4 regions of the Bradyrhizobium sp. CW1 genome follow, and region 3 is predicted to be linked to each of the others. Evidence: predicted binding sites of a transcription regulator. Region 3 holds the regulator's gene; each other region holds the start of a gene.
The links. Region 3 encodes PhoB, which activates phosphate uptake and scavenging genes when phosphate is short. Its sites were predicted from a motif close to TGTCATNNANCTGTCAT; they were not measured.
Positions count from the first base shown of each region.

Region 1: the regulator PhoB is predicted to act here: its motif matches at 3,070-3,086, upstream of IVB54_RS13930 (YbhN family protein).
Region 2: the regulator PhoB is predicted to act here: its motif matches at 2,445-2,461, upstream of ugpB (sn-glycerol-3-phosphate ABC transporter substrate-binding protein UgpB).
Region 4: the regulator PhoB is predicted to act here: its motif matches at 2,121-2,137, upstream of IVB54_RS22520 (DUF47 domain-containing protein).

Region 1 is NZ_CP064684.1:2,885,320-2,890,101, reverse strand. Features, by position in the region: gene IVB54_RS13950 (hypothetical protein) at 1-247, opposite strand, end outside; gene IVB54_RS13945 (hypothetical protein) at 327-761, shown strand; gene IVB54_RS13940 (MFS transporter) at 776-2,179, opposite strand; gene IVB54_RS13935 (ferritin-like domain-containing protein) at 2,334-2,840, opposite strand; gene IVB54_RS13930 (YbhN family protein) at 3,257-4,339, shown strand; gene IVB54_RS13925 (hypothetical protein) at 4,494-4,782, shown strand, end outside.
Region 2 is NZ_CP064684.1:8,179,592-8,184,373, reverse strand. Features, by position in the region: gene ugpE (sn-glycerol-3-phosphate ABC transporter permease UgpE) at 1-145, opposite strand, end outside; gene ugpA (sn-glycerol-3-phosphate ABC transporter permease UgpA) at 145-1,026, opposite strand; gene ugpB (sn-glycerol-3-phosphate ABC transporter substrate-binding protein UgpB) at 1,074-2,390, opposite strand; gene IVB54_RS39000 (CaiB/BaiF CoA-transferase family protein) at 2,611-3,828, opposite strand; gene IVB54_RS38995 (organic hydroperoxide resistance protein) at 4,005-4,430, opposite strand; gene IVB54_RS38990 (MarR family transcriptional regulator) at 4,586-4,782, shown strand, end outside.
Region 3 is NZ_CP064684.1:7,794,708-7,799,489, reverse strand. Features, by position in the region: gene pstA (phosphate ABC transporter permease PstA) at 1-343, shown strand, start outside; gene pstB (phosphate ABC transporter ATP-binding protein PstB) at 340-1,161, shown strand; gene phoU (phosphate signaling complex protein PhoU) at 1,172-1,888, shown strand; gene phoB (phosphate regulon transcriptional regulator PhoB) at 1,911-2,618, shown strand; gene IVB54_RS37310 (GcrA family cell cycle regulator) at 2,857-3,369, opposite strand; gene IVB54_RS37305 (aspartate aminotransferase family protein) at 3,825-4,782, shown strand, end outside.
Region 4 is NZ_CP064684.1:4,567,600-4,572,381, reverse strand. Features, by position in the region: gene IVB54_RS22535 (ABC transporter substrate-binding protein) at 1-117, shown strand, start outside; gene IVB54_RS22530 (branched-chain amino acid ABC transporter permease) at 190-1,053, shown strand; gene IVB54_RS22525 (branched-chain amino acid ABC transporter permease) at 1,055-2,023, shown strand; gene IVB54_RS22520 (DUF47 domain-containing protein) at 2,182-2,826, shown strand; gene IVB54_RS22515 (inorganic phosphate transporter) at 2,842-3,849, shown strand; gene sugE (quaternary ammonium compound efflux SMR transporter SugE) at 3,842-4,156, opposite strand; gene IVB54_RS22505 (peptide chain release factor 3) at 4,320-4,782, shown strand, end outside.

The DNA.
Region 1 (4,782 bases), 3.4 Mb from region 3:
AGAGGATTGCGATGCGGCCGCCACTGGCATGGCTGACATCGGCGCGAAAGCGGTGCTGTTGCATCGACACGGGGCGGAACGACAGCCGAATTGCACTGATCTCGTCATAACGCCACAGGCCCGAACGGCCGGCGATGTGCCAGGACAGCCCCTGCTCGGTCAGTTCGAAGCGATGCGCCGAGCCGATCAGCGACGCCTTGTAGGCATAGCTCGCACCCGCAGCCGGCTCAACTCCCGAATCCCGCATCTTCACAATCGATCCTATCCGGGCGATCCAGTCTGCGGCCCGCTTGCGTGAGCGCCCTGCCCCATCCTACAAGCGAGACATGGCTGAGACGATTTTTTTTCCGCGCCGCCTGATTCTCGGCGCCGCCGTGATCTCCGGCGTGCTGCTCGCGCTCGCCGTGCACATGCTGGGCGCGCGCTACGGGCTCGATCTCGGCGGCCTCTGGCACTCGGACTCGCACGAGTTCATACCGGCGGGCGCGGCGATCGCCTGGTGGCTGATCGCCTCCGTCGGCTTCTCCGGCGGCTATTTCACGGCGACGTTGATGCAGAGCGCCGTCTCGGGCCAGATCCCGCAACGGATGCGGCAATTCCTGATCGCGGTCGGCGTGCTGCTGCTTGCGGGGGCTGGCCAGGTGGCCTCGGCGCCGAGCCCGGTCCCGACGGTCTCAGGCGTGCTGGCCGGGATTGCCGCGCTGGGCCTCGGTGCCGTGATGGCGTTCTGCGGCGCGCATTTCGCACTGCGCCGCGGCTAATTCCTCCGCACAGTTCATCCGCGCGACGGCGCGCCGATCCCGATCACGGCGGCAGCAAGCACGAGGACGGCGGCCGATACCACCAGCGATGCGTGCAGGCCGGTCATGAACGCGCCTTCCGAGGCCACCAGCGAACCGAACAGCGCAACGCCGAGCACGCTGCCTGTCTGCCGCGTCGCGTTCAGGACGCCCGCCGCGATGCCGGAGCGTGCCTTCTCGACGCTGCCCAGCAAGGTCGAGGTCAGCGGCGGCACCAGCAGCCCAAGCCCGCTGCTGATCGCGATCATCTGCGCAAAGATCGCCCAATAGCTTGTGCCGGCCTCGATCCACAGCAGGCCGAGACAGCCGAGCGCCGAGACGCAGGCGCCGACGACGATGGTCGGGCACGCCCCGATGCGCTCGGCGAGACGCGGCGCCAGCAGATTGACCGGCAGCACCACCGCCATCATCGGCACGAAGGCGAGACCGGTCCACCACGCCGACAGGCCGTTGATCCTCTGGAAGTAAAGGCTGAGCACGAAGATCAGCCCGTAAATCGCGACGTTCACGAGCAGGCCGACGAGCGCGGTCAGGCTGAACAGCCGGTGATCGAACAGGGACAGGGGCAGCATCGGCTGCGTCGCGCGGCTCTCGCGCCAGACGAACAGCACCGCCAGGAAAGCGGCTGAAGCGAACGCCGCGAGCACAGCCGGATGCTGCCAGCCAAGCGCGCCCCCCTCGATGATCGCGCCGGCGAGCGCCCCCAGCGCACCAATTGCCGCGAGCTGGCCGGGCAGATCGATCTCGCGTGAGGGCGCGCGCGTGGTCTCGGTCGCATAGCGCCAACTCAGCCAAAGGCCGATGAGGCCGATCGGAAGGTTGACGAGAAAGATCGCGCGCCAGCCGACCAGCGTGATCAGCGCGCCGCCGACGAAGGGGCCCGCGGTGAGCGCGAGGCTCGCACCGGCGGCCCAGATCGCGACGGCGCGGCCGCGCTCGCGGTCGTCCGGATAGGCATGATTGAGCAGGGCAAGAGAATTCGGCACCAGGATCGCCGCCGCCAGACCCTGGACCAGGCGCGCCCCAATCAGCACGGTCGCATTGGGCGACAACGCACAGGCGAGCGATGCGGCGGTGAAGATTGCGAAACCCGCCATGAAGACGCGCTTGGCGCCGATGCGGTCGCCGAGCGCGCCGGCCGTCAGGATGAAGGCGGCAAACGCAATGGTGTAGGCACTGACAACCCATTGCAGCTCGGCGACGCCGCCGCCGAGCGTCCTGCCCATCGCGTCGAGCGCGGTGTTGACGATGGTGACGTCAAGCTGCACCACGCCATAACCAAGGCTCATCGCGGCAAGGGTGAGGGACGTCGCAAGGCGGGAGCCGGAATGCGGCGCGCCGGCTTCGAAGGCTTCGTATCTGGCGGTGCTTACTCGCATGCTGCCATCTCGGTTGCAGCCCCATGCGAACGATACGCTTCCTGCCCCTCGTCATGTTACGACAAGGGTCGAATGATGGATGCGGGACGGATGCGTCATGTTCGAGCGTCGCGCGGATGACCGCGCGACGCTCGATCCTGGCTACGCCTGGCCCTCAGCTCGCAGCGCGCAGATTCACCTTGCTCTCGGCGATCGTGGTCAGCTTCTTGTCGGTCGCCTTCTCTTCTTCCAACGTCTTGGCGAGCACGCTGGCGCAGTCGTTGCGGCCGAGTTGCTTGGCCCAGGCGATCAGGCTGCCGTAGCGGACGATCTCGTAATGCTCCGCCGCCTGTGCCGCGTTGATCAGCGCGGCGTCGAGCACCGCCTTGTCGGCGACTTCGCCGGCGGTCTCGTCGGCTTCCTCGATGATGCCGTCGATCGCGGGGCAATCGACCGCCTTCACCTGCGCACCGTGCATCTTGAACACTTCCTCGAGGCGCTTGACGTGCTCCCTGGTTTCTTCGAGGTGCGTCAAAAAGCCCTGCTTCAGCTGCGGATCGGTCGCCTTATCCGCCATTTTAGGCAGAGCCTTGGTGAGCTGCTGCTCGGCGTAATAGATGTCCTGGAGCTGATGCACGAACAGGTCGTTCATGGTCTTGATGTCTTTTGTGAACAATCCCATCGGTCCGATCCTCTCGGGTTGTGGGAACACGGAGGCACCGGCTCGCAGGAGAAGCCGGTTATTCCGCCATGTTCGATTGCTGATGGGGCACTAACCAGCGCACGGCATCGTCGTTCCAAAAAAGCCCGCATCCCTTGCGCTGGAACAATGCCGGCCATGCAGGGTCTGAGACTATGTCACGGACGGACGCGACCGGTGCCACGACTCATATGCTTAACGCGCGTCCGATGTGAACCGCGTATGACAAAGTAGCTGGTCCAAGGCAGAACCAATCCTTGTCAAGGGCTGCACAAGTCACTGTTTTTGCCTTAAATGAGCTACATCATGCCTAGCGATCCAAGCCCACATCGGGCACTGATCGCATCCGACCGGCCAATGTCTGGCCTGGTCGGTCTTGCCCCCCGCCGGGAGGATGAATGCACGGACTGCTGACCGCGCTGAAGCGCGGCTTCAAGAGATGGATCGGCTGGCGGCGACTCGGCGTTGCGGCGAGCGTCTTCATCATCGCGTTCGCGATCACCACGCTGGTGCGGACGCTCAAGGGCATCGACACCGGGGTCATCCTGACCGCGTTGACCGAGATCCCCCGCGGCAATATCGGGCTGGCGGCGATCTGCGTATGCTTCGCGTTCTGTACGCTGACCTTCTACGACTTTTTTGCACTGCGAACGATCGGCAAGAGGCACGTGCCTTATCGCATCGCAGCGCTCTCCAGCTTCACGTCCTATTCGATCGGCCACAATATCGGCGCCACCGTCTTCACCGGCGGCGCGATCCGCTTCCGGATCTATTCGGATTACGGGCTGAATGCGATCGACGTCGCAAAAATCTGCTTCCTGTCGGGCCTGACCTTCTGGCTCGGTAACATCTTCGTGCTCTCGATCGGCATGGCCATCCATCCGGATGCCGCCTCCTACATGGATCAGCTGCCGTCGTCGATCAACCGGCTGATTGCGATCGGCGGCCTCGCCTCGATCGGCGCCTATCTGGTCTGGCTGTGCATGGGCGAGAAGCGCCGCGAGCTCGGCCAGAAAGGCTGGAAGGTGGTGCTGCCGTCAGCGCCGCTGACGTTGGTGCAGATCCTGATCGGCGTCGTCGATCTCGGATTCTGCGCGCTGGCGATGTACCTTCTGGTGCCGGCCACTCCGCAGATCGATTTCCTGTCGCTCTCCGTGGTGTTCATTTTGGCGACATTGCTCGGCTTCGCCAGCCATGCTCCCGGCTCGCTCGGCGTGTTCGACGCCGCCATGCTGGTGGCGCTGCCCGAATTCGGCCGCGAGCAGCTTCTGGCCACGCTCCTCGTCTTCCGCATCCTCTATTTCGTGATCCCGTTCGGTCTTGCCATCTCCATCATGGGCGCACGCGAGCTCTGGATGAATGTGGTGGAGCCCTGGCAGGAGCGCCGACGGCTGGCGGAGGCCTGCGCGCAGGCCAACCTGCCCAAGCAGGTGGCAGCGATGGAGCGCGAGCGTTCGCTGCGGCAGGCCAGCAAACGCTGAGCGTGATCCGGAAAAGTGCGAAGTGGTTTTCCGAAAAGATCATGCTCCCACGATAGTCCGCTAGACGCCGGCCGGCAAAACCGTCAGACCAATGTTGCAGGCGGAGACTAGCTCTCTTATTTCCGCCTCAACTTTGCCGTTGAAGACGCGGGCCATGATCCCTTTATTCCATCGCCGTTTCCTCGCCGGTGCCCTGCTGCTCGCCGGGCTCCTCACCGCCTTGCCGCCGGAGCGGGCGGCCGCGCAGGACGCGGGCGCCATGCAGATCAGCTGGGAGGTACGCAACCGCTTCCGGCTGTTCCGCGAAGAGCGCGACTTCCTGCTCCATGTCGAGAACGCGCGTAACCGCAGCATCCTCGCCGCCGAGCAATCGCTGGAGCTCCAGAGCGAGGGCCGCGGCTGGGCCCGCAACATGGTCAACCGGCTCTGCATCGACCTCCAAG
Region 2 (4,782 bases), 380 kb from region 3:
GCAGCGACATTTGCCCGTTGGCGATCAGCGCGTTGTCCTGGGTCGAGGCGACGAACGCGATGTAGACGGGGAAGGCGACGACCGCGATCCCGATCCAGAGGATGATGTGGGCGATGTTGCGCCGGAAGCCCTCTTCCTCGACCATCAGTAGGTCACCTTGCGTTCGACGAACCGGAACTGGATTCCGGTGAGCACGATGACCATGACCATCAGGATCACCGACTGCGCCGCCGAGCTGCCGAGATTGCCGCCGAGCAGGCCGTCGGAATAGACCTTGTAGACCAGCGTGACCGTCGACGTTCCGGGGCCGCCGCGGGTCATCGTGTCGATGATGCCGAACGTGTCGAAGAAGGCGTAGACGATGTTGACCACCAGCAGGAAGAAGATGGTCGGCGACAGCAACGGGAAGGTCACGGTCCAGAACCGCCGCATCGGACGGGCGCCGTCGATCGCGGCGGCCTCGAACACGCTCTTTGGGATCGCTTGCAGGCCGGCGAGGAAGAACAGGAAATTATAGGAGATCTGCTTCCACGCGGCGGCGAGGATGATCAGCGCCGCGGCCTGGTCGCCGTCGAGCAGCGGATTCCAGTCGACGCCCATATTGCGCAGATAGCGCGAGAGCACGCCGAGCGAGGGATGCAGCATGAAGATCCAGAGCACGCCGACCACGGGCGGTGCCACCGCATAGGGCCAGATCAGGAGCGTGCGGTAGAGCATCGAGCCACGCAGCGGCTTGTCCGCCATCACGGCGAGCAGCAGCGCAAAGGACAGCGACGAGACGGCGATGGCGAACGAGAACAAGAAGGTCCGGACGATCGCCTCGAAATAGGCTGCGTCCTTGAACAGCTCGACGTAATTCTCGAACCAGACAAAGGTGGTCGACAGACCGAACGCATCCTGGAGCAGGAAGGACTGGATCACCGCCTGCAGGGCCGGCCAATAGAAGAAAATCAGGACGATCGCGAGCTGCGGCGCAACCAGCGCGTACGGTAACAGTCTTGACTGGAAGATGGCTTGCTTTTGCATGATGCCAGCAGAGCGGCAGGCCGGGTCGCGGCCTGCCGCTCATTGCCTCACTTGACGGCGGTCTTTTCGAACTGCCGCAGCATCGTGTTGCCGCGCTCGACGGCGGCATCGAGCGCCTGCTTGGCGGTCTTCTTGCCGGCCAGCGCTTGCTCAATCTCTTCCGACCAGACGTCACGCAGCTGCACCATGTTGCCGAGGCGCAGACCGCGCGAATTCTCGGTCGGCTCCTTGTTGGTCAGCTCGAGCAGCGGGGTCTCGAGATAGGGCTGATCCTTGTAGAAGCCTTCTTCCTTCGCCTTGGCGTAGGCCGCCTTGGTGATCGGCAGGTAGCCGGAGGCCTTGTGGATGTAGACCTGGCGATCGGTGTCGGAGAGGAAGGTCAGGAATTTCGCGACGCCCTTGTATTCCTCGGCCGACTTGCCGCCCATCACCCACAGCGAAGCGCCGCCGATGATCGAGTTCTGCGGTGCGCCCTTGACGTCGGGATAATACGGCATCGGCACGGCGGTGAAGTTGAACTTGGCCTGCGCCTTGACGTTGCCGAAGAAGGCCGACGAGGTCAGGTAGATCGGGCACTCGCCCGAAGTGAAGCGGCCTTCGCCGGTGTTGGTGCGGCCGGCGTAGTCATAGGTCTTGGTCTTCTGCAGCTCGACCAGGGTTTCGAGATGCTTGACCTGAAGCGGTCCGTTGAACTCGAGCACGGTGTCGAAGCCGTCGAGGCCGTTGGCCTTGCTGGCGAGCGGCACGTTGTGCCACGCCGAGAGCTGCTCGAGATTGACCCAGGTGATCCAGGAGCCCGAGAAGCCGCAGGTGTCATGACCGGCAGCCTTCAGCTTCTTGGCGGCCTCGAACGTTTCGGGCCAGGTCTTCGGGATCTCTACGTTCGCCTTCTTCAGCTCGTCGAGGTTCACCCACATCACGGTCGAGGACGAGTTGAAAGGGAAGGACAGCATCTCGCCCTTCGACGTCGAATAATAACCGGTGATGGCGGGCAGGTAGATCTTGGGGTCGAACTTCTCGCCGGCGTCGGCCATCAGCTTGTAGACGGGCTTCACGGCGCCGGTCGCGGCCATCATGGTCGCGGTGCCGACTTCGAACACCTGCATGATGTGCGGGGCGTTGCCGGCGCGGAACGCCGCGATGCCGGCGTTCATCGTATCGGGATAGTTGCCCTTGTAGGTCGGGATCACCTTGTAGTCGCTCTGCGACGCGTTGAAGTCGGTGGCGAGCTTGACGATGACGTCGTTGTTGGCGCCGGTCATCGCGTGCCACCACTGGATTTCGGTCACGGCCAAGGCCGGCGAGGCCGATAGTCCAACCGTGAGTGCAATAGCGGCAGCCGCTCCAAAATGTCGAAGAGCCATCAAGTAAACCTCCCTTGGGCCGTCAAAAATGATCGCTTGCGCTAGCAGCGCCATATGACGTTCACATGACTGTGTAAGCGGCCGAAACGAAAGCGGCAAGCGCTGGAAAAGGGAAGCCGTCAAATAGGCGAATGCCGCGCGCGCAGCGTCCTCCGTTCGCGGTGCACAGAGCGCCCGCACCGCACTGCGGCATTGCCGTGGGATGTGGAAGGCGAGGGCGCTAGCGCTTGCGCTCGGGGCCGCAGACAGTGCCCTGCTCGACCATCGCGTCGATCTCGGACCTGGAGTAGCCGAATTCGCCCAGGACCTCGGCGGCGTGCTCGCTGAATTTCGGCGGCAGGCGCCGCAGGCTCGGCTTGCTGCGGTCGAGCCGGATCGGCGACGCCACGCCCTTGTACCAATCCTTCTCGATAATATCGCCGCGCGCGATCGTGTGCGGGTTGGTCAATGCCTGGTCGATCTTCTGCACGGGGCCGGCGGGCAGGCCCGCGGCGAGCAGGCGATTGCACAGCGGCTCGGCCTCGTGCTGGCTGAACACGGCGGCAAGCTCGGCCCGCAGCGCCTCGCGATTGCCGATGCGATCCTTGTTGCGCGCAAAGCGCGGATCGGTGCCGAGCTCGGGCTTGCCGATCTCCTTGGCGAGCTTGCGGAAGGTGCCGTCATTGCCGACGCCGATGAAGATGTCGTCGGTCTTGGTCGGGAAGATCGCATAGGGCACGAGGTTGGGATGCTCGTTGCCGGTGAGCGACGGCGGCTTGCCATGCATGAAATAATTCGCGGTGTGCGGATGCATGATGGCGAGACCGGTCTCGTACAGCGTGGTCTCCAGGAACTGGCCCTGGCCCGAGCGCTGCCGCTCCGACAGCGCCATCAAGATGCCGATCGCCGCATAGAGGCCGGTGCCGATGTCGACCAGCGGCACGCCGATCCGCATCGGTCCGCTCTCGGGCGAGCCGGTCGCCGCGATCATGCCGGTCATGGCCTGGATGATGGCGTCATAGCCGGGATTGCCGCCGCGCGGGCCGTCGGCGCCGAAGCCGCAGATCCGGCAATGCACGAGGCGCGGAAATTTCTCGCGTAACACCTCGTTGCCGATGCCCCATTTCTCCAGCGTGCCCGGCTTGAAGTTCTCGATCAGGACGTCGGCGCTCTCCAGCATCTTGAGCAGCACGGTCCGGCCGCCCTCGGAGGCGAGGTCGAGGCCGATCGAGCGCTTGTTGCGGTTGATGCCGATGAAATAGGCCGCGTCTTCCTCGTGGAAGGGAGGGCCCCAGTCGCGTACCTCGTCGCCTGCGGGCGGCTCGACCTTGATCACGTCGGCGCCATGGTCGGCGAGGATCTGGGTGCAATAGGGGCCGCCGAGCACGCGCGTCAGATCGATGACGCGCAGGCCGCTCATTGCACCCATGGCAGCTCCAGAACTGGCGGCTTCAGTCATGCCTTCGCGTCCCCTGTGTCGGTATTGATCACAGGCCTAACGAGGTTCGTCCGAGCCGGCAATGGCTTCGCGCGTAGGGCGTCATGCAGGCCGCTCGCCGCAATCCCGCGGGATGGCAAATCAAGGGAGGCGGCCGGCCCGAGGGGTATCTCGGGCCAGCCGCTTCAGCTAACCGATCAGACGACCGTCAGACGGACGTCGACATTGCCGCGCGTCGCGTTGGAATACGGGCACACCTGGTGCGCCTTCTCGACCAGCGCCTCGGCTTCCGCGCGGGCGAGGCCCGGCAGCGAGACGGCAAGGTCGATGTCGAGACCGAAGCCGCCGGCCGCGCGCGGGCCGATGCCGACGGTCGAGGTCACGGAGGCGTCGGCCGGAACCTTGGGGCCGCCCTGCGAGGACACGAACTTCATCGCGCCGATGAAGCAGGCGGCATAGCCCGCAGCAAACAGCTGCTCGGGATTGTTGCCGGCGCCGCCTCCGCCGCCGAGCTCCTTCGGCGTGGTGAGCTTGACGTCGAGCGCGCCGTCGAGGGTCGCGGCATGGCCGTCGCGGCCGCCGGTGGCCTTTGCGCTGGTCTTGTAGAGGACGTTCACTGACATTTTTGTCTCCCTGTGTTTTCGGGGTGGGGGCGCCATCTTTATCGCAGGCAATTAGATTGCGCGCAATTGAAATTATAGCGTCTCACATTTAATTGTTCGCAATTGAATGTAGCGACGGCCGGCCCCAGAATGGAGCAAGTCCTGTGAGATTCTCGATGCCCCGGAAACATTCGGCAGCGGACGCGCCGCTGCGCCTCGACAACCAGATCTGCTTCGCGGTCTATTCCGCCGCGCATGCGTTCAACCGCGTCTACAAGCCGCTGCTGGACCGGCTCGGCCTGACCTATCCGCAATATCTGGTGATGCTGGTGCTGTGGGAGCGCGACGACGTGCCGGTCAAGAGCATCGGCGA
Region 3 (4,782 bases):
GCGCGAGGCGGCCTCGGCGCTCGGCCTGCCGCGTTCGCTGGTGATCAAGCGGATCGCTTATCGTGCTGCCCGATCGGGTCTCATCACCGGCGTGCTGCTCGCGACCGCTCGCGTCGCCGGTGAAACCGCGCCGCTGCTGTTCACCGCGCTATCGAACCAGTTCTTCAGCCTCGGCCTGAACAAGACGATGGCGAACCTGCCTGTGACCATCAACAACTTCGTGCAGAGCCCCTATGCCTATTGGAAGCAGTTGGCCTGGAGCGGGGCGCTGCTCATCACCCTGACCGTTCTTGCCCTTAATATTTTCGCGCGCATCCTTGGCGCCGAGAGGACCGCAAAATGAGTGATCTTTCCGTGTCGATGAGCGCGTCCGGTGGACTGCCGCACGCGGCGGTGCTGCCCGAGGCGCCCCCCAAGGTGACCGTGCGTAACCTGGACTTCTATTACGGCGAGCACCATGCGCTGAAGAACATCAACCTGACGCTCGGCGCCAACCGCGTTACGGCGTTCATCGGTCCGTCGGGCTGCGGCAAGTCGACCCTGCTGCGCATCTTCAACCGGATGTACGACCTCTATCCCGGCCAGCGCGCCACCGGTCAGCTCATGCTCGATCAGACCAACATTCTCGACCCCAGGCTGGACCTCAATTTGCTGCGCGCCCGCGTCGGCATGGTGTTCCAGAAGCCGACGCCGTTCCCGATGACGATCTACGAGAACATCGCGTTCGGCATCCGTCTCTATGAGAAGATCTCGAAGTCCGAGATGGACGGCCGCGTCGAGAAGGCGCTGCGCGGCGGCGCGCTGTGGAACGAGGTCAAGGACAAGCTCAACGCCTCCGGCCTGTCGCTCTCCGGCGGCCAGCAGCAGCGCCTCTGCATCGCCCGCACCGTCGCGGTGCGGCCCGAGGTGATCCTGTTCGACGAACCCTGTTCGGCGCTCGACCCGATCTCGACCGCCAAGGTCGAGGAGCTGATCCAGGAGCTGTCCGAGGATTACACGATCGCTATCGTCACCCACAACATGCAACAGGCGGCGCGCGTCTCCGACAAGACCGCCTTCATGTATCTCGGCGAGCTGATAGAGTTCGACGACACCAGCAAGATCTTCACGTCGCCGTCAGATCGGCGCACGCAGGATTACATCACCGGCCGGTTCGGCTAGGAGACGCGACATGGGTTCTGAACATACCGCAAAGGCTTTCGACACCGACCTCCAGGAACTCACTCGCCTGGTCGCCGAGATGGGCGGCATCGCCGAGCGCATGATCGTCGAGTCCGTCGACGCGCTGATCCGCCGCGACGTCCCGCTCGGCCAGCGCGTCGTCGCCATCGACACCGAGCTCGACGCGCTGCAGAAGCGCATCGAGGAGCGTGCGGTGCTCACCATCGCCCGCCGCCAGCCGATGGCGGTCGATCTGCGCGAGATCGTCGGCGCCATGCGCGTCGCGACCGATCTCGAGCGCATCGGCGACCTCGCCAAGAACATGGGCAAGCGCGTCGCGGCGCTGGAGACGGACTTCCATCCGCTCAAGCTGTTCCGCGGCCTCGAGCACATGACCGACCTCGTGCAGCAGCAGGTCAAGTCGGTGCTGGACGCCTATGCCGCGCATGATTTGCCGGCGGCGATGGCGGTGTGGAAGGGCGACGAGGAAGTCGACGCCATCTGCACCTCGCTGTTCCGCGAACTCCTCACCTACATGATGGAGGATCCGCGCAATATCTCGTTCTGCATCCATCTGATGTTCTGCGCCAAGAACATCGAGCGGATCGGCGACCACGCCACCAATATCGCCGAGACCGTGTTCTACATGATCGAGGGCCAGGCGATCACCGACAAGCGGCCGAAGGGCGACATGACGACCTTTGCCAACACGGTACCGAACACCTGAAGACTTAAGGAGCGACGACCCGATGGGCGCACGCATTATGGTGGTTGAGGACGAGGAAGCCCTGACCGAGCTTCTCCGCTACAACCTCGAAGGCGACGGCTATGACGTCGAGACGGTGATGCGCGGCGACGACGCCGACACCCGCCTCAAGGAGCACATCCCCGATCTGATCGTGCTCGACTGGATGCTGCCGGGCCTGTCAGGCATCGAATTGTGCCGGCGGCTTCGCACCCGTCCCGAGACCAAGCAGCTCCCGATCATCATGCTCACCGCGCGCGGCGAGGAGAGCGAGCGGGTGCGGGGTCTTGCGACCGGCGCCGACGATTACATCGTCAAGCCGTTCTCGGTGCCGGAGCTGCTGGCGCGCGTGAAAGGCCTGCTGCGGCGCGCGAGCCCGGAGCGCCTCGCCACCGTCCTTGCTTTTGGCGACATCGAGCTCGACCGTGACAAGCGCCGCGTGGCGCGCTCGGGCCGGCCGATCGATCTCGGTCCGACCGAATATCGCCTGCTGGAGTTCTTCCTGGAGCATCCGGGACGGGTGTTCTCGCGCGAGCAGCTGCTCGACAGCGTCTGGGGCCGCGACATCTATATCGACGAGCGCACCGTCGACGTGCATATCGGCCGCCTGCGCAAGCTGCTCAATCTCGGCCGCGAGCAGGACCCGATCCGCACCGTCCGCGGCGCCGGCTACGCGCTGGATGATCGCTTCGCGAAGGCGGAGCAGGTGTAGGGTTGCAGGCTTGTTTGTTGGCGAGCTGTCCCTGCATTCTCAGCCGTCGTCCCGGACAAGCGAGCGAAGCGAGCGCTGATCCGGGACCCATAACCACCGAACGTGGTTTGGCGAAGACTCGGAGTGACCCCTTCCGCACGATTATTGCGTGCTCGGAGTATGGGTCCCGGCCCCCCGTGCGCAATTGCGCACTAGGCCGGGACGACACTGAAATTGTTGAACTGTCTTCGCGTGACGACTAACGGGGACCCGGCTTTACCGGTGCGCGGCGCCGATCCGACGCGGGCTGGTACGCAACGCGCGAGTGCTGGGCGCAATAGGGCAGTCCGGACAGCGCCCTTCCACCGCAGAAGAAGAAGTCCGGGCTCGAGGGATCGCCGACCGGCCAGTGGCAGGTCGCCTCGTTCAATTCCAGCAGCGACAGCCGCTGGCTCATCGGCACCACGTTGTCGTAGGTGACCGGATCCGGCTCAGCCTCGACCTCGAAGGCCTGCGCCAGCGCGGTGTTGCCGCGCGAGATCGGGCGGCTCACCCGCATCATGTGCTGCGCGGGGCGCGCCTTGCGCGGCCGCGGCGCTGCCGATGATGGGCTCTTGGCGCGGCCCGAAAGGCCGAGCCTGTGCACTTTGCCGATCACGGCATTGCGGGTCACATTGCCGAGCTCCGCCGCGATCTGGCTGGCCGAAAGTCCGGCCTCCCAGAGCTTTTTCAGCTGCTCGACGCGATCATCGGACCAGGTCAAAACCGTCATTGCACCCTTTCCCTCGCTGCGCGCCAGCCATCCTGGGGCCTCGCAGCGAATGCCTAAGCCTTCAAAAACCCGTGCCGCCAGAATCCCTTAAGGCTCGCCGGGCGCGTCTTGAACGCCCGAACGTTTACGCCGGTACATAAGGACTTAAAGATCAGAACCACTGCACGAGATGTCGTATCTGACAATCCAAACGCTACAATATGGCGTGACTCCCGCGCAAGAGTCCGCCGACTCGCTTCCACATGTTCCGTGGCCAAATCCCTCTAAATCGGCACCGCAAGACTACGGATTCAGCGTTTCGCGAGGCTTTCCGGGCGGCATTGACACCCGTTTCACCAGGCCTAAGATAGTCGCACGTGCCGCCCTCAAGAGGCGGCACGTTTCGTTTTCCGGGCCGGTCGATGGTGCGTTGCGCAATGCACGCTCACTCCGTCCGCAACATTCAAGTGACCATCATGACTAACAGCGCAGCGCCGCATTTGCTCCCCGTTTTCGCCAGGTCCGACCTTGGTTTCGAGCGTGGCGAAGGCTGCTGGCTGATCGCGACCAATGGCGAGCGCTATCTCGATTTCACCTCCGGGGTGGCGGTGAATGCGCTCGGCCATGCCCATCCGGCGCTGGTCGCGGCGTTGCAGGAGCAGGCCACCAAGCTCTGGCACATGTCGAATCTGTTCCAGAGCCCGGACGGCGAAAAGCTCGCCGCGCGCCTGTGCAATGAAAGTTTCGCGGATTTCGTGTTCTTCTGCAATTCCGGCGCCGAAGCGCTGGAATGCGTGATCAAGGTCGTGCGCCGTTATCACGCCGCAAAGGGTCATCCCGACCGCTATCGCATGATCACCTTCGAAGGCGCCTTCCATGGCCGCACGCTGGCGACGCTGGCCGCAACGGGATCGGCAAAATATCTCGAAGGTTTCGGCCCTCCGATGGAGGGCTTCGACCAGGTTGCGCATGGCGATCTCGATGCCGTGAAAAAGGCAATCGGTCCGCAGACCGCCGGCATCCTGATCGAGCCGATCCAGGGCGAGGGCGGTGTGCGTTCGGCAACGCCCGCCTTCCTGAGGGCGTTGCGCCAGCTCTGCGACGAGAAGGGTCTGTTGCTCGCCTTCGACGAGGTGCAGACCGGCATGGGCCGCACCGGCGATCTGTTCGCGTACCGCCGCCTTGGCGTCGAACCCGACGTGATGTCGCTGGCCAAGGCGCTCGGCGGCGGCTTCCCGATCGGCGCCTGCCTTGCGACCGCCGAAGCGGCGTCCGGCATGACGCCGGGCTCGCACGGCTCGACCTTCGGGGGCAATCCGCTCGCGATCGCGGCTGCGAACGCCGTGCTCGACGTCATGCTCAAGCCCGGCTTCTTCGACCACGTGCAGAGGATGTCGCTGCTGCTCAAGCAGAAGCTCGCCTCCGTGATCGACC
Region 4 (4,782 bases), 3.2 Mb from region 3:
AAGAAGCCCTCCGAGTCCAAGGGACCGTGGGACTTCTACAAGCTGGTCGGCACGGTGCCGGGCGACCAGGCCTTCACGCCGCTGTCCGAGAGCAAGTGCGCGCTCTTGAAGAAGTAAGCTAACCGCCCGCAGGCCATCAGGCCTGCGGGCGACTTTCAGGGAACGCCGAAGGGACCAGGTGCGGGATCGATGCAGGCTCTTTACGCTCAGCTACTGGTAGGACTGATCAACGGCTCGTTCTACGCGCTGCTCAGTCTCGGGCTTGCCGTGATCTTCGGCATGCTCAACATCATCAATTTCGCCCATGGCGCGCTCTACATGATGGGCGCGTTCGTCGCCTACTTCCTGCTGAACCTCGGCGGCATCAACTACTGGTGGGCGTTGCTGCTTGCGCCTGTTATCGTCGGCATCTTCGGCATGATCCTGGAACGGACCATGCTGCAATGGCTGACCGGGCTGGATCATCTCTACGGCCTGCTGCTGACCTTCGGCATTGCGCTGATCGTGCAGGGCGTGTTTCAGAACTACTTCGGCTCCTCCGGCCTGCCTTACGCCATTCCGGACCAGCTCAAGGGCGGCATGAATCTCGGCTTCATGTTCCTGCCGGTCTATCGCGGCTGGGTCGTCATCTTCTCGCTGGTGGTCTGCATCGCGACCTGGTTCCTGATCGAGAAGACGCGGCTCGGCGCCTATTTGCGCGCCGCCACCGAAAACCCGACGCTCGTGCGCGCCTTCGGCGTCAACGTGCCGCGCATGATCACGCTGACCTACGGCCTCGGTGTCGGCCTTGCAGCACTCGCCGGCGTGCTGTCGGCGCCGATCAACCAGGTGCGGCCGTTGATGGGCGCCGACCTCATCATCGTGGTGTTCGCGGTGGTCGTGATCGGCGGCATGGGATCGATCATGGGCTCCATCATCACCGGCTTCGCGCTCGGTGTGATCGAAGGCCTGACCAAATATTTCTACCCCGAGGCCTCCAACACCGTCGTGTTCGTGCTGATGGTGCTGGTGCTCTTGGTGAAGCCAACGGGATTGACGGGAAGGGCGGCCTGATATGACAGCCTTGACGGACGACACGCTGCCGGTAACCCCGCGCGCGATCCGCGACGAGATGATCGTGTTCGTGGTGATGGCGCTGCTGCTGGCTTCGGTGCCATTCACGGGGGTCTACCCGTTCTTCGTGATGCAGGCGCTGTGCTTCGCGCTGCTCGCCTGCGCCTTCAACCTGCTGATCGGCTACGGCGGTTTACTGTCCTTCGGCCATGCGATGTTCCTGGGCACGGCCGGCTATTGCAGCGCGCATGCGCTGAAAGTATGGGCGCTGCCGCCGGAACTCGGCATCCTCGTCGGGGTCGCCGGTGCCTTCGTGCTCTCGCTCATCACGGGCTATATCTCGATCCGCCGCCAGGGCATCTATTTCTCGATGATCACGCTGGCGCTGTCGCAGCTCTTGTACTTCATCTACCTCCAGGCGCCGTTCACCCATGGCGAAGACGGTATCCAGGGCATTCCGCAGGGACGCATGTTCGGCGTCTTCGATCTGACCAAGCCCACCGTGCTCTACTACGTGGTGCTGGTCGGTTTCCTCGCCGGCTTCCTGCTGATCTTCCGCATCATCAACTCGCCGTTCGGCGAAGTCCTCAAGGCGATCCGCGAGAACGAGCCGCGCGCGATCTCGCTGGGTTACCGCACCGATCAGTACAAGTTCCTGGCTTTCGTCCTGTCGGGCACGCTGGCCGGCTTTGCCGGTGCGCTGAAAGTCTTCGTGGCGCAGAATGCCTCGCTCACCGACGTGCACTGGTCGATGTCGGGCGAAGTCGTGCTGATGACGCTGGTCGGCGGACTCGGAACCGTCTTCGGTCCCGTGGTCGGTGCCTTCGTGATCATCGCCATGCAGCAATATCTGGCGGGGTTCGGCCAATGGGTGACCGTGATCCAGGGCTCGATCTTCGTGATCTGCGTGCTCACCTTCCGCCGTGGCGTCATCGGCGAAATCGCGCATTACTTCCGGCGGTCGCTGTAAGTCGTTGATATAATAGAAGATGTGTTGACGCGCGAAAGCGGTGGATGATCCGGCTCCACGGGCGTGAGGTGGCACGCGCGTGGATCGAAAATGGTCTATGACAGTTTCATGACGGCCCGCTTGGGCCAGGCCATCATCCAACCGGTAGTCTCTCTCCCATGATGCGATTGTTTCGCGCTTTCCTGCCGAAGGAAGAACGGTTCTTCGACCTGTTCGACCGCCACGCCCAGACCGTGATCCAGGGCTCGATCGCGCTCCAGAGCATGCTCAACGGGGGCGAGGAGACGCCGGTCTATTGCCAGCGCGTCAACCAGTTCGAGAACGATGCCGACAACATCACCCGTGAGGTGCTGACCGCGGTGCGCCGCACCTTCATCACCCCGTTCGACCGCGGCGACATCAAGAACCTGATCACCTCGATGGACGACGCCATCGACCAGATGCAGCAGACCGCAAAGGCCGTGATGCTGTTCGAGGTCCGCAGCTTCGAGCCGCCGATGCGGGAGATCGGCGGGCTTCTGATCGAATGCGCCAATCTGGTCGGCCGCGCGCTGCCGCTGATGCAGAAGATCGGTCAGAACGTGGCCATGCTGACCGCGATCACGGAAGAGCTTGGCAAGCTGGAAGGCCGCGTCGACGATCTCCATGATATCGGGCTGAAGGAACTGTTCCTCAAGCATCGCGGCGGCAACGCGATGGATTTCATCGTCGGCGCAGAGATCTACGACCATCTCGAGAAAGTCGCCGACCGCTTCGACGACGTCGCGAACGAGATCAACAGCATCGTCATCGAGCAAGTTTAGGGCAGGGGCCACGCCGTGGATGTTGCGTTGGGTCTTCCCGTCCTTGTCGGATTGATCGCCGTCGCGCTGCTGTTCGACTTCCTGAACGGCCTGCACGACGCCGCCAATTCGATCGCGACCATCGTCTCGACCCGCGTGCTGCGGCCGCAATACGCGGTGTTCTGGGCCGCGTTCTTCAACTTCGTCGCCTTCATGGTGTTCGGGCTGCACGTTGCCCAGACTATCGGCACCGGCATCATCGATCCCGCGATCGTGGATGCTCAGGTGATCTTCGCCGCGCTGGTCGGCGCCATCGTCTGGAACCTGGTGACATGGGCGCTCGGCATCCCATCGTCCTCGTCTCATGCATTGATCGGCGGCTTGTTTGGTGCCGGCGTGGCCAAAGCCGGCCTTTCAGCGGCGGTCTGGAGCGGGTTGTCCAAGACGGTGATCGCCATCGTGCTGTCTCCGCTGGTCGGCTTCCTGCTCGCGATGGTGCTGGTCGCGATCGTCTCCTGGGCCTCGGTGCGCTCCACGCCCTTTGCCGTGGATCGCGCCTTCCGCATCCTGCAATTCGCCTCCGCCTCGCTCTATTCGCTCGGCCATGGTGGTAACGACGCTCAGAAGACCATGGGCATCATCGCCGTGCTGCTCTATTCGCAGGGCCAGCTCGGCGGCGAATTCTTCGTACCCTTCTGGGTGGTGCTCTCGTGCCAGGCCGCGATGGCGATGGGGACGCTGATGGGCGGCTGGCGCATCGTCCGCACCATGGGCCTGCGCATCACCAGGCTGACCCCGATGCAGGGCTTTTGCGCCGAGACCGGCGGTGCCGCGACCCTGTTCATGGCGACCTTTCTCGGTGTTCCGGTCTCGACCACCCACACCATCACCGGCGCCATCGTCGGCGTCGGCGCGGCCCGCCGCCTCTCGGCGGTGCGCTGGAACGTCGCCAGCTCGATCGTCTATGCCTGGGTGATCACGATGCCGGCCTCGGCCATCGTCGCCGCGCTGAGCTGGTGGGCGGTCAAGATCTTCGTCAGGTAACCAGCTTCAGTCCGACAATGCCGGCGACGATCAGCCCGATGCTGGCGAGGCGGAACGCGGTGGCCGGCTCGCCGAACAGGACGATGCCGAGCGTCGCGGTGCCGACCGCACCGATGCCGGTCCAGACCGCATAAGCGGTTCCAATCGGCAGCGATTTGAGAGCGAGCCCGAGCAGGATGATGCTGCCGGCCATGGCGCCGAGCGTGAGGATTGACGGAACGAGCCTGGTGAACCCCTCGGTATATTTGAGGCCGATGGCCCAGGAGATCTCCAGCAGACCGGCGACGAACAGGATGCTCCAGGCCATGACGACCCTCCATTCAAGGCAGGGTCGTCCCCGCGACTGGTGTGCTGATAGCAAGGGAAGGCCGTCCCTCCCAACCCAAGCCCGATATGGGGCTGGCCGGAAGCCTCCGCAATCACCAGATCAGGCTTGATCAGGCTCATTTTCCCTGCCAAACGCTGCCGCAATGTCCGACATCGCCACCACAGCCGAATCGACGGCCCCTTCCTCGCTTGCCGCTGAAGTGTCGCGGCGGCGTACCTTTGCGATCATCTCGCATCCGGACGCCGGCAAGACCACGCTGACCGAAAAGCTGCTGCTGTTCGGTGGCGCCATCAATCTGGCCGGCCAGGTCAAGGCCAAGGGCGAGCGGCGCAACACGCGTTCGGACTGGATGAAGATCGAGCGCGAGCGCGGCATCTCGGTCGTGACCTCGGTCATGACCTTCGAGTTCGAGGGCCTCGTGTTCAACCTGCTGGACACGCCGGGCCACGAGGACTTTTCGGAAGACACCTATCGCACGCTCACGGCGGTCGATTCCGCCGTCATGGTGATCGACGCCGCCAAGGGCATCGAGGCGCGCACCCGAAAGCTGTTCGAGGTGTGTCGTCTTCGGGATATCCCGATCATCACCTTCATCAACAAGATGG